2 regions of the Eubacterium ventriosum genome follow, and region 2 is predicted to be linked to the other one. Evidence: predicted binding sites of a transcription regulator. Region 2 holds the regulator's gene; the other holds the start of a gene.
The links. The regulator HrcA, encoded in region 2, represses chaperone genes, less so after heat shock. The targets are predictions, from matches to a motif close to TGTTAGCACTCNNNNNNNNNGAGTGCTAACA.
Positions count from the first base shown of each region.

Region 1 (6,731 bases), 550 kb from region 2:
AGAGTTCGTGGAATCAATTTTAAAAGATATTAAGTGGCTTGGTGCTGATTGGGAAGACAGATTATTCTTTGCTTCAAATTATTTTGAGCAGATGTATGAAGCAGCTATTAAGTTAATTAAGAAAGGTAAAGCATATGTTTGTGACCTTTCTCCTGAAGAAATCAGAGAATACCGTGGTACATTAACTGAGCCGGGTAAGGATAGTCCATACAGAAACAGATCTGTAGAAGAGAACTTAGAGTTATTTGATAACATGAAAAAGGGTGTTTATAAAGACGGTGAAAAAGTATTAAGAGCTAAGATTGATATGACATCACCTAACATTAACATGAGAGATCCAATTATCTATAGAGTTGCTCATATGACACATCATAAAACAGGAGATAAATGGTGCATCTATCCAATGTACGATTTTGCTCATCCAATAGAAGATGCTATTGAGGGGGTAACACATTCTATTTGTACATTAGAGTTTGAAGATCATAGACCTTTGTATGACTGGGTAGTTAGAGAATTGGAATATCCTAATCCACCTAGACAGATTGAGTTTGCTAAGTTATATGTAACAAATGTTGTTACAGGAAAAAGATATATTAAGAAATTAGTTGAAGACGGAATAGTTGACGGATGGGATGACCCAAGACTTGTTTCTATTGCAGCATTGAGAAGACGTGGATTTACTCCTGAGTCAATTAAGATGTTTGTTGACTTATGTGGAATTTCAAAGAGCCAGAGTTCAGTTGACTATGCAATGCTTGAATATTGTATTAGAGAAGACTTGAAGGCTAAGAAACCAAGACTTATGGCTGTTCTTGATCCAATTAAGGTTATAATTGACAACTATCCTGAAGATCAGGTTGAATGGTTTGATGTGGTTAACAATGTAGAATGTCCTGAACTTGGAACAAGAAAGGTTCCTTTCTGTAAGGAGATTTACATTGATAGAGAAGATTTTATGGAAGAACCACCAAAGAAATACTTTAGATTATTCCCTGGTAACGAAGTAAGACTTATGAATGCATATTTTGTTAAATGTGTAGATTATAAGAAAGACGAAAATGGAAATGTTACAGAGATTCATTGTACTTATGATCCTGAAACAAGAAGTGGAAGTGGCTTTACAGGACGTAAAGTTAAGGGAACAATCCATTGGGTATCAGCAAGACATGGTGTTAAGTCAGAAGTCAGATTATATGAAAATATTGTTGATGAAGAAAAAGGCAAGTTAAATGAAGATGGAACACTTAACTTAAATCCTAATTCATTAACTGTATTAAAAGACTGCTATGTAGAGCCAAATATTGCAGATGTTAAGCCGGAAGACAAATTCCAGTTTGTAAGACAGGGATACTTCTGTGCAGACTTAAAAGATTATACAAAAGAGAAACCTGTATTTAACAGAATTGTTTCACTTAAAAGTTCATTTAAGCTACCTAAATAAAAAGCTTGGACAAAACCAGAGTAAATTGTAAACAGTACTGTGAATTTTGAAAAGGAGCCACACCGAGGTGTAGCTCCTTTTCAAATAAAAGAAACGTATGAAAAAAAATAAAGCATCCAATTAAGAGTAGTTATTTAATTCTCATCAAATAAGTGTATTTCTATAAATCTTCAACCTCGTCTTTAAGTAGGTCATCACCTTCGCCAAGGTCTACGTCATCTTCTGTTTCAACATCTTCATTTACAGCGTCTTCGTCTACGAAATCATCTTCATTAAAATCATGTGTGTAAACTTCTTCGTAGTCATCTTTTCCAACAAATTCCGAAACAATGTCTTTTGCCTGATTTACAACATTTTTAACTTTGTCCTTTGCCATCTGAATGTTTTCTTCACCAACTTTTTCTACAAAAACGTCTTTGGCATCCATTGCTTTATCTTTGGCTTCGTCTACCTTATCCATTACCTTTTCGATATTTTCTTCACCAACTTTTTCAGTAACAATGTCTTTAACCTTATCAGTTACATCTGCAACCTTGTCAACAGCTTTATCAGTTACATCTTTAGCTTTTCTTCTGTTAAAGGTAATTGTGACTTTCTTGTTGCCATCATTGTCATTGCCGGTGTTTACCTGAAAGATTTTTTCGTCATCAAAATCTTCAAAGCCTTCATTTTCGTCTTTTTTATTTTTTACATATAAAGCTCCACCAACTGCAGCACCGGCAACTGCTGCCGCACCTATTATTTTCTTAAAGAATCCCATAGCTATATCCTCCATTTCGGTAAATTGTTAAGATAATTATAATACTATTTTTAACTAAAATAAAGCAATAATACACAATTTTAGAAAAAAACATTGCCACAAATTGTTGAAATAGCAGGACAAAAATGTTAGTCTACTAAATGGTGAATAAAAACAAGTAAAAAAGAAATTTTTCAGAGAAAAATCAACTCTTTTATAAAAAATCATAAATTGAATTTTATTATAAAAGTGAGAATAAAAGTAAATTAGATAAAAATAAGAAAGGATGAAGAATGTATGGATACAAAGATTGTATTTTTTGACATTGACGGTACGATTTACAGCTATGAAAAGGGGATTCCAAAAGATACGGCAAAGGCCATTGAGCTTTTGAAGGCTAATGGGCACATACCGGTTATTTGCACAGGAAGAACAAAATGCATGATTTACCCTGATTTTATAAACTTAGGATTTGATAACATAATTGCAGGTGCAGGAACTTACTGCGAGACAAATGGAAAAGAACTTTACTATAAGAAGCTTGAGGATGCTGAAGCAAGAAGAGTTATTGACGGTTTCCTTGAATATGGATTTTTTCCATTGGCAGAAGGAAAAGAATATATTTATGTTGGAACTGATACTTCTAATCTTATTCATGCAAACGTACAGTATATGGACGTACATTATGAGAAAAATCCTAATTCAATTAAAACAGTAGAAGAAAAACATATTGAAATTTCCAAGGTAACCGGTGGCTTTCAGAATGATAGTGATATGAAAGCTTTTAGTGAAAAGTTTAAGAACGACTACTCGATTATTAACCATAACAATATGCTTCTTGAATTTATTCCAAAGGGATACAATAAAGCAGTTGGAATTGACAGACTTATTAAAGAAATAGGCATTCCAAAAGAGGACACATATGCCTTCGGAGACAGCTTTAATGACATTGATATGCTTAACTATGTTGAATACGGTTGCTTAATGGGCAATGGTAATCAGGAACTTAAAAATAAAGTAGAATACAAAACAGACAGATTTGATGAAGGTGGAATTTATAACGGCTTAAAGAAGTTTGAATTAATTTAGAAAAGAAATGGTAAACGAAAAAAATAATGGATAATACATTTGGAGAAAAAAGCAGACAAAATTTTAGAATAGAAATAGAAAACAAAAATACAATTATAAAAGAGATTACAGATTTTGACTTGGAGCAGACTTTAGAATGTGGCCAGTGCTTTAGATTTTACAAGCAGGATGAAGAAGATTATGTTGTGGTTGCTTTTAATAAGTTGCTTCATATTAAACAAAGTGGTAATCAATTAATTTTTTTTAATACTGAAAAGCCTGATGTGGAAAACATATGGATTCCATATTTTGACCTTGAAAGAGATTATAATGAAATTAAATCTTTCCTTTTAAAAAAAGATAGTAAATTAGAAGAAGCTATTAAGGAAAAGTGGGGAATACGTATTCTTAATCAGGAATTTTACGAGACATTAATATCTTTTATTATTTCCCAAAATAAACAAATACCACATATTAAGCAGTTGGTTAGAAGAATAAGTGAGGAATACGGTGAGTATTTAGGAGAAGTAAACGGTGAGAGATATTATTCTTTTCCTGATGTGAAAACTCTTGGAACAATAACTGAGGAAGCTTTTAGAGAGATGAAAACAGGGTTCAGGGCACCATATCTTTACGATGCGGCACAGAAACTTGCAACAGGTGTGATTTCCATGGAAACATTAAAAGGATTAAATGAAAATGAAACCAGAGATAAACTAATTAGCATAAAGGGCGTAGGCGAAAAAGTGGCCAACTGTGTAATGTTGTTTTCTTTAGGCTTTCGAGAAGCATTCCCAGTAGATGTTTGGATAAAGAGAATAATGGAAAGCGTTTATTTTAATGGAGAGGATACACCAAAAGACAAAATTCAGCTTTTTGCAAAAGAACAGTATGGAGAATATGGCGGTTATGCACAGCAATATCTCTTTTGTTTTGGAAGAGAAAACAAGGTTGGAACGAAGAAATAATTAGCAAAAAATATAATCAGCAACAGAATAATTTATAAAGTTTTGATGACAAAATATTAAATAATTGTAAAAAATCAGATTTACTATTGCATTAATTCCAAAAAGTGTTAATATAGTTCATAGTTGATTGGCACTCAAAGAAGATGAGTGCTAACAAAGAAATGAGACAGAATAGATGGAGGTTTTAAAATGAAATTAGTACCATTAGCAGACAGAGTAGTATTAAAGCAGAGCACTCCTGAAGAAAAAACAAAGTCAGGAATAATTTTAACAAGTCAGACACAGGAAAAACCACAACAGGCAGAAGTTGTTGCAGTAGGTCCCGGTGGAGTAATTGATGGAAAAGAAGTAACAATGACAGTTAAGGTTGGAGATAAGGTTATCTTTTCAAAATATGCAGGAAATGAAGTTAAGCTAGACGAAGAAGAATTTATTATTGTAAAACAGTCTGACATTCTTGCTGTTGTTGAAGACTAATAAAGGGTTAAAGCCCTAAATTATATAACCAGTTTGGAGGTAATTTAAAATGGCTAAGGAAATTAAATATGGAGCAGAAGCCAGAAAGGCTTTAGAAGCCGGCGTAAATCAGTTGGCAGATACAGTAAAGGTTACATTAGGACCTAAAGGAAGAAATGTAGTATTGGATAAATCTTTTGGTGCACCTTTAATTACAAATGATGGTGTTACAATTGCAAAGGAAATCGAATTAGAAGATTCTTTTGAAAACATGGGCGCACAGCTTGTAAAAGAAGTTGCTACAAAGACTAACGATGTAGCAGGTGACGGTACAACAACAGCCACAGTTTTGGCTCAGGCAATGATTAATGCAGGTATGAAGAACCTTGCTGCAGGAGCTAATCCTATTATCTTAAGAAAAGGTATGAAGAAGGCTACAGATTGTGCTGTAGAAGCAATTGCTGACATGAGCAGTGTTGTAACAGGAAAAGAACAGATTGCCAAGGTTGCAGCTATTTCAGCAGGTGATGAAGAAGTTGGTAACATGGTTGCAGATGCAATGGAAAAGGTTTCTAACGACGGTGTTATTACTATTGAAGAATCAAAGACGATGAAGACTGAACTTGACCTTGTAGAAGGTATGCAGTTTGACAGAGGATATATTTCAGCATATATGGCAACAGATATGGAAAAGATGGAAGCTACACTTGATGATCCATATATTCTTATTACAGATAAGAAGATTTCAAATATTCAGGAAATCCTTCCTGTTCTTGAACAGATTGTTCAGTCAGGAGCTAAGCTTCTTATAATTGCTGAAGATGTTGAAGGTGAAGCATTAACAACATTAATCGTTAACAAGTTAAGAGGAACATTTAATGTTGTAGCTGTTAAGGCACCTGGATATGGTGACAGACGTAAAGAGATGTTAAAGGACATTGCAATCCTTACAGGTGGTCAGGTTATTTCAGAAGAATTAGGTCTTTCACTTGCAGATACTAAGATTGAAGATTTAGGTAGAGCTAAATCAGTTAAGGTTGCAAAAGAAAATACAATCATTGTTGACGGTCTTGGCAATTCAGAAGAAATTGCAGGCAGAGTTGCACAGATTAAGGCACAGTTGGAAGAAACAACATCTGAATTTGACAAAGAAAAATTACAGGAAAGACTTGCTAAGTTAGCAGGTGGTGTTGCAGTTATCAGAGTTGGTGCAGCAACAGAACCTGAAATGCAGGAAAATAAACTTAGAATGGAAGATGCTTTAAATGCTACAAGAGCTGCAGTCGAAGAAGGTATTATTGCAGGTGGTGGTTCAGCATATATCCATGCTTCTAAGAAGGTTGCTGAATTAGTAGAAAGTTTAGAAGGAGATGAGAAGACAGGTGCTTCTATTATCCTTAAAGCACTTGAAGCACCATTATTTACTATTTCACACAATGCAGGACTTGAAGGTTCAGTTATTGTAAACAAAGTTCGTGAATCAGAACCTGGTACAGGATTCGATGCATTACACGGAGAATATGTAAAAATGGTTGATGCAGGTATTCTTGATCCGGCTAAGGTTACAAGAAGTGCATTACAGAATGCTACAAGTGTTGCAAGTACATTACTTACAACAGAATCAGTTGTAGCTAATATTAAAGAAGATACACCAGCCATGCCACAAATGAATCCAGGCATGGGAATGTAATATATATTCTGATAAATAATTTAAAGGTCTACAGAATGAAATCTGTAGGCCTTTATTTTTTTGAATAACTGGAATTTTGAAAGACTTATTATCTAAAAAAGTGAGAAAAATCTAATTTAATCAAATATTTATAAAATATGGATAAAAAATATATAAATATACCAATTTAATGGTAAAAATAGCCAAAAACCATTGCCTAATATTGTACATTTAGTTTAAAAACATTTTTTTACCGTTAATTATTTGGAATAGGGTTTATACTATGGTAAAATAATTGAAACGATTTAAATTATTTTATGGGAATGAAAAAGGAGAAAATAATGAAAGGATTAAAAGATTTTAAAAAGAAATTTTTGGTTGTAACATTAG
Region 1 covers NZ_CP102282.1:1,997,345-2,004,075, reverse strand. The annotation lists gene NQ558_RS09035 (glutamine--tRNA ligase/YqeY domain fusion protein) at 1-1,441, shown strand, start outside; gene NQ558_RS09030 (hypothetical protein) at 1,602-2,201, opposite strand; gene NQ558_RS09025 (Cof-type HAD-IIB family hydrolase) at 2,478-3,269, shown strand; gene NQ558_RS09020 (DNA-3-methyladenine glycosylase family protein) at 3,296-4,216, shown strand; gene NQ558_RS09015 (co-chaperone GroES) at 4,406-4,693, shown strand; gene groL (chaperonin GroEL) at 4,743-6,362, shown strand; gene NQ558_RS09005 (hypothetical protein) at 6,683-6,731, shown strand, end outside.
Region 1: the regulator HrcA is predicted to act here: its motif matches at 4,342-4,372, upstream of NQ558_RS09015 (co-chaperone GroES).

Region 2 (6,731 bases):
CCGTATTATGAATACTTCTTTTTCTATGGTTTGCGCGGGAGCTGTTGTTTTGACTATTTTGGGAATTGTTTTTGCAAAGCCTATTCTTGTTTTGTTTGGGGCATCTGACAATGCATTGAGTTATGCTTATCCATATATGACTATTTTTATGCTGGGCACTCTTCCTTCCATGATTTCTACAGGAATGAATCCTTTTATTAATGCACAGGGCTATGCCACAACAGGCATGCTTTCTGTTGCAATTGGTGCCATTGCCAATTTTATTTTAGACCCTATTTTTATTTTTGTTTTGGGACTTGGTATTAGGGGAGCTGCTATTGCTACCGTTATTTCGCAAATTTTGTCTGCTTCTTTTGTTATTTTCTTTCTAAGATGTAAATCTGAGTTAAAAATAAGACTTTTGCACTTAAATGAAATAACAGATTGTGTTGAGTATGCTAAGAATATTGTTAGTCTTGGAACTGCCGGTTTTATTATGCAGGTTACTAATAGTCTTGTTTCTATCTGTTGCAATAATGTCCTTTCTGTTACAGGTGGGGATGTTTATATTTCGGTTATGACTATTGTTTCAAGTGTTAGACAGATGGTTGAAACTCCTATTTATGCAATTAACGAAGGGTCATCTCCTATCTTAAGTTATAATTATGGAGCTAATCGCCCCGGTCGTGTAAGAAAGGCGGGAGTTGTAATGGGCTGTCTGATTCTTGGATATACTGCGATTATGTGGACTTTGATTATTGTTGCACCACATTTTCTAATTCAGATTTTCAGTTCTGACAGCGCTCTTATAGCTGATGCTGTTCCTGCGCTGAAACTTTATTTTGCAGCTTTTATTTTTATGGATTTGCAGTATATTGGTCAGACATTTTTCAAATCACTTAACAAGAAGAAACATGCTATTTTCTTCTCTTTGCTTAGAAAAGTTGTTATTGTTGTTCCTTTAACTTACATATTCCCATATTTGTTTAATATGGGCTCTAATGGAGTTTTTCTTGCAGAACCTATTTCTAATGTAATCGGTGGAAGTATGTGCTTTATTACAATGCTATGCACAATATTACCGGAATTAAAAAGAATGGAAAATAAATAAAAATACCCCTTATACCGGCTAAGGTTTTGATTTGTATAATCTCTGCCTTTCCGTTATATGGGGTATTTTTTCTATTATTTTTTAAAGAATTTCTTTATTTTATCTTCTGCTGTTTCATGTTTGTCTTCACCAAATTCATTTAAAGTGTTACCTGAAACTGCATCAAATTTTTTGATTAATTCCTTCTGTTCTGATGTAAGTTTTGTAGGTACTTTTACAACAAGTGTTGAGTACTGGTCTCCTCTCATTGAGTTGTTACGTACGTGGCATACACCTTTGCCTTTTAATCTGATTCTTGTTCCTGTCTGTGTTCCCGGTTTTATGTTAAATTTAACATCTCCATCAATTGTTTTTACTCTGATGTCGCCACCTAAAGCAGCCTGAGCAAATGAAATTGATGTAGTTGTATATATATCCATTCCGTGACGTTCAAATTCATTACTTGGTCTTACTCTAATATCAACTAATAAGTCACCTCTTGGACCTCCATTACGTCCCGGCTCACCCTGTCCTGTAATTCTAATACTCTGTCTGTCATCAATGCCTGCAGGAATATCAACAGAAACTTTCTTCTTCTTTGAAATATATCCTACGCCATAGCAGTCAGGACATTTCTCTTTAATTACTTTACCTGTACCATTACAATCAGGACAAGTTGTTACTGACTGCATTGTTCCGAAAAGTGTCTGCTGCTGGCTAACATACTGTCCACGTCCACCACATTTTGAACATTTTTCAGGAGATGTTCCAGGTTTTGCACCTGTACCATTACATTTACTACATGTTTCCTTAAAGTTGATTGTAACTTCTTTCTTGCAGCCGAAAACTGCTTCATTAAAGTTGATTGTTATACCAACTCTAACATCTGCACCACGCATTGGACCATTGTTGGCTCTTGAGCTTCTTCTGCTTCCGCCACCAAATATGTCTCCAAATATATCTCCAAATCCACCAAATATATCGCTAAAATCTGCTCCGTTAAAGTCAAATCCACCTGCGCCGCCTGAGCCGTCAAAAGCTGCGTGACCGAACTGGTCATACTGCTTTCTCTTACTGTCATCACTTAAAACTGCGTATGCCTCTGATGCTTCCTTAAACTTTGAAGCTGCTTCTTCATCTCCCGGGTTTGCATCCGGATGATATTTTTTGGCTAATTTTCTATATGCTTTTTTAATTGTGGCACTGTCTGCGTTTTTGTCTACACCCAGTACCTCATAGTAATCTCTTTTATCTGCCATAGCCTGCCTCCTAAACAACTAAGACTTACTTGCGTGTGAAAACCCGTCCGGGATAACTCGGGCGGGATTTTCACATGCATGTTGCATCATTTATTATACTTCTGTAAATTCACCATCTACAACATCATCATTTGCATTTCCGGCACCCTGAGCACCCATGTCTGGACCTGCACCCTGAGCTCCTGCTCCCTGTGTCTGTTCATACATCTTAGCAAATAATTTCTGTGCACTGTTCATTAATTTTTCTTTTCCAGCCTTAAGTTCTTCAATCTGAGCATCTGTAACTTCTTCGCCAATTCCTGCGATTGTAGCCTTTAATGCATCAAGGTCTGCCTGAACTTCCTGCTTGTCGTTAGGATCAAGCTTGTCGCCTGCTTCATTCATAGCCTGTTCTGTCTGTGATACCATAGCATCAGCTTCGTTCTTAGCATCGATTCCTTCTTTACGTTTCTTATCCTGTGCTTCGTATTCAGCTGCTTCTTTTACTGCCTTATCGATATCTTCATCTGACATATTTGAACCTGCTGTAATTGTAATGTGCTGTTCTTTTCCTGTTCCTAAATCCTTAGCTGAAACATTAACGATACCGTTTGCATCAATATCAAATGTTACTTCAATCTGTGGAACACCTCTTCTTGCTGGAGGGATACCATCTAATCTAAACTGTCCAAGGCTCTTGTTGTCTCTAGCAAACTGTCTTTCACCCTGTACTACGTTAATATCTACTGCTGTCTGGTTATCTGCAGCTGTTGAGAAGATCTGACTCTTCTTTGTAGGAATAGTTGTATTTCTTTCAATAAGTCTTGTAGCAATACCACCCATTGTTTCAATTGATAATGAAAGTGGAGTTACATCAAGAAGAAGGATTTCGCCGGCACCTGCATCACCTGCTAATTTACCACCCTGGATAGAAGCACCAAGTGCTACACATTCATCAGGATTCATCTTCTTTGATGGTTCATGACCTGTTAACTGTTTTACTTTATCCTGTACAGCAGGGATACGTGTTGAACCACCTACTAATAATACCTTGCTCAATTCTGCTGCTGTAATTCCTGCATCCTTTAATGCATTCTGTACAGGAACTGCTGTTCTTTCAACAAGGTCTCTTGTTAATTCATCGAATTTAGCCTTTGTAAGTGTCATATTAAGATGCTGTGGTCCCTGTTCATTTGCTGTAATGAAAGGAATGCTGATTTCGACCTGAGTTGCTGATGAAAGTTTCTTCTTAGCATCTTCTGCTTCAGCTTTAACTCTTTCCATAGCCATCTTATCGTTTGAAAGGTCGATACCTGTCTTGCCCTTAAAGTCTGCTACCATATAGTCCATAATCTTCTTATCAAAGTCATCACCACCAAGTCTGTTATCACCTGATGTTGCAAGTACTTCGATAACGCCATCACCGATTTCGATAACAGATACATCAAATGTACCACCACCTAAATCGTATACCATAATCTTCTGTTCGTTTTCATTATCAAGACCATAAGCTAAAGCTGCTGCTGTTGGCTCGTTGATAATTCTCTTTACATCAAGACCTGCAATCTTACCTGCATCTTTTGTTGCCTGTCTCTGTGCATCGTTAAAGTAAGCAGGTACAGTAATAACTGCTTCTGTTACTTTTTCACCAAGATAAGCTTCTGCATCAGCTTTTAATTTCTGAAGAATCATAGCTGAAATAGCCTGTGGTGTATAACTCTTACCATCAATTGTTACTTTATAATCTGTACCCATATGTCTTTTAATTGATGAAACTGTACCTTCAGCATTTGTTACAGCCTGACGTTTAGCGTTATCACCAACTAATCTCTGACCATCTTTCTTAAATGCTACTACTGATGGAGTTGTTCTGAATCCTTCAGCGTTTGCTATTACTGTAGGTTCTCCACCTTCCATTACTGCTACACATGAATTTGTTGTTCCTAAATCAATACCAATAATCTTTCCCATGATTGTTTCCTCCTATATAATCTAAAAACTTGTTAATATCTTTATTTGAAATGGTATGTTGTTAATTAGTTAGCAACCTTTACCATACTGTGACGGACAACTGAATCTCTGTATTTGTATCCTTTCTGTAATTCCTGGCATACCATATTTTCTCCAAGTTCCTCGTTGTCCTCATGCATTACTGCATTGTGAAGTTCAGGATCAAATTCCTTTCCTTCAGCTTCGATAACTGTAACTCCCATATCTTCAAGAGCTGCTGTCATCTGTTTATAGATAAGATTCATTCCCTGACCTACAGGTGAATCCAAATCCTCTTCACTAAGAGCTGCAACGCCTCTTTCAAAGTTATCAACAACCGGTAAAATTTTTTCTATGATTGCCTTAGCTCCTACTTCATACATTGCTGTTTTTTCCTTTTCGCTTCTGTTTCTGTAATTCTGAAACTCTGCAAAAAGTCTTTGATATTTATCATTTAATTCTTCAATCTGCTGATCCTTTTTGTCTTTCTTATCTTTCTTTTTGAAAAACTTCTTTTTAGTATCTTCAGATTCTTCAGAAGTTTCTGTATCTTCAGCTTCCTGTTCATTAGCTTCTTCTACAGTTTCTTCTGTCTTAATATTTTCAGCCTTTGTGTTTTCAGCTTCATTATCTTTAACTTCATTACTAGTTTCTTCGGTAATGTTTTCATCCAAAGTTTCTTTTTCTTTTTCCATTGGACTTTCCTTTCTTTCTTATTCTATTGTCTAACTAAGCTTTGCTATGAATGTTCATCCTTAAATGTATCACTTAGTTGTTCTTTCACATTTCTTAAAGCATCTACTACTTTCTCGTAGTCCATTCTCTTCGGTCCGATGATTCCTATTGTTCCCTTGAAACCATCTTCCAATTCGTATGTTGCAGTTACAACACTGCAATCTTTCATGGACTGTACAGGACTTTCACTTCCAATGTAGACCTGAATACCTGTTTCCTCATCTCCTTCATTAATTAATTCGGTAAGCTGAGACTTTTCTTCTAATGTAGTAAGTAACTGGCTTGCTCTTTCTTTATCACTTAATTCAGGATATTTGAAAATGTTGGTTGCACCTGAAGTATAAATCTTCATCTGCTCCTCTGTTGCAATTGCTTCCGTTATTGCTTTCAAAACCTCGCTTACAACTGATTCAAACTCTCCTGCCTGTGATGCCAGTGTAGTCATAACTCCTAAATTAATTTCTTCAATTGATAATCCTGCAAGGACTGTATTAAGAGCTACATTTAATCTGACTACTATTTCCTGGTTAACATCCTTGCTGACTTTGACAATTTTGTTAACCACATGGTTCTTATCTGAAACTACCGTACAAAGAAGACTCTTTTCTTCCAAAACTGAAAGCTGTACGAACTTAATTCTGTTAGTCTGTGCTTTCGGTGTGGAAACCATTGTGGCGTAATTAGTATTAGTTGCTAACATCTTCGCCATATTCTGTAATAAGGTTTCAACCTTATCAACTTTCTGAATAAGTAAATCTTCCTTTTCAGTAACTTTCTTCTCTCTCTCATCAAGCTCTGCCATCCTGTCTTTAAGAATATTGTCTACATAAAATCTGTAACCTTTATCAGTTGGAATTCTTCCTGCCGATGTATGTGGCTGAACTATGTAACCTAACTCTTCAAGGTCTGACATTTCATTTCTAATTGTTGCTGAGCTTAAATTTAAATCTGTATATTTGGAAATGGTTCTGGAACCCACTGGTTCGCCTGTCTCAAGATAGTTCCTAATAACAGCGTCTAATATTTTTTCTTTTCTCTCATTAAGTTCCATGGCATCTCCTTTCTTTTTCTGTTAGCACTCGTTTAATTTGAGTGCTAATATTTTATCTGTGTTAAAGTTACCACTCCTCAACCGCTTTGTCAACATTTTTCTAAAAAAAGTTTTGTAAATAATTTGTGAACTTTCTTTGTACGCGATTGCATTGTCCAAAGGTCTTTTCTCACCTTTGCTTGCACAATGATGGGAAAATGACCTTGGGACACGCCCGGATATGAACATAAAGGTGAAGCGTAAGCTTCGCGATATGCAAATATCAGGGAGGATTGCGGGAGTGCGTAACACGTAACAATCCGTGCAATCAATTGGTGCGGATTTCTAATCTGTATAAGAAAAAGAACTGTTACTCCGGCACTTGAACTCTGCCAACTTAACAGTTCTTTTCATTGTGGTTATTATATTTTTATTATAGCTTTCATCGTCATTGCTATTCCAACATTTATTAACTAATTCTTTGCTTTTTCTACTGCTATAAATCCAAATGTTTCAGGTCCAACATGAGTTCCTATTGTAGGTCCTATCTGATAACATTCCTTAAACTTAATTCCTTTTTCTTCAACTTTCTTTACAAAGTTATCAAGATTCTCTGTTCCGTCTGAATAAATTCCATAAATTGGAAATCTTTCATCTAAGTCCATTCCTT
Region 2 covers NZ_CP102282.1:2,546,988-2,553,718, forward strand. The annotation lists gene NQ558_RS11460 (MATE family efflux transporter) at 1-1,090, shown strand, start outside; gene dnaJ (molecular chaperone DnaJ) at 1,165-2,328, opposite strand; gene dnaK (molecular chaperone DnaK) at 2,422-4,278, opposite strand; gene grpE (nucleotide exchange factor GrpE) at 4,344-4,991, opposite strand; gene hrcA (heat-inducible transcriptional repressor HrcA) at 5,036-6,082, opposite strand; gene NQ558_RS11485 (DegV family protein) at 6,535-6,731, opposite strand, start outside.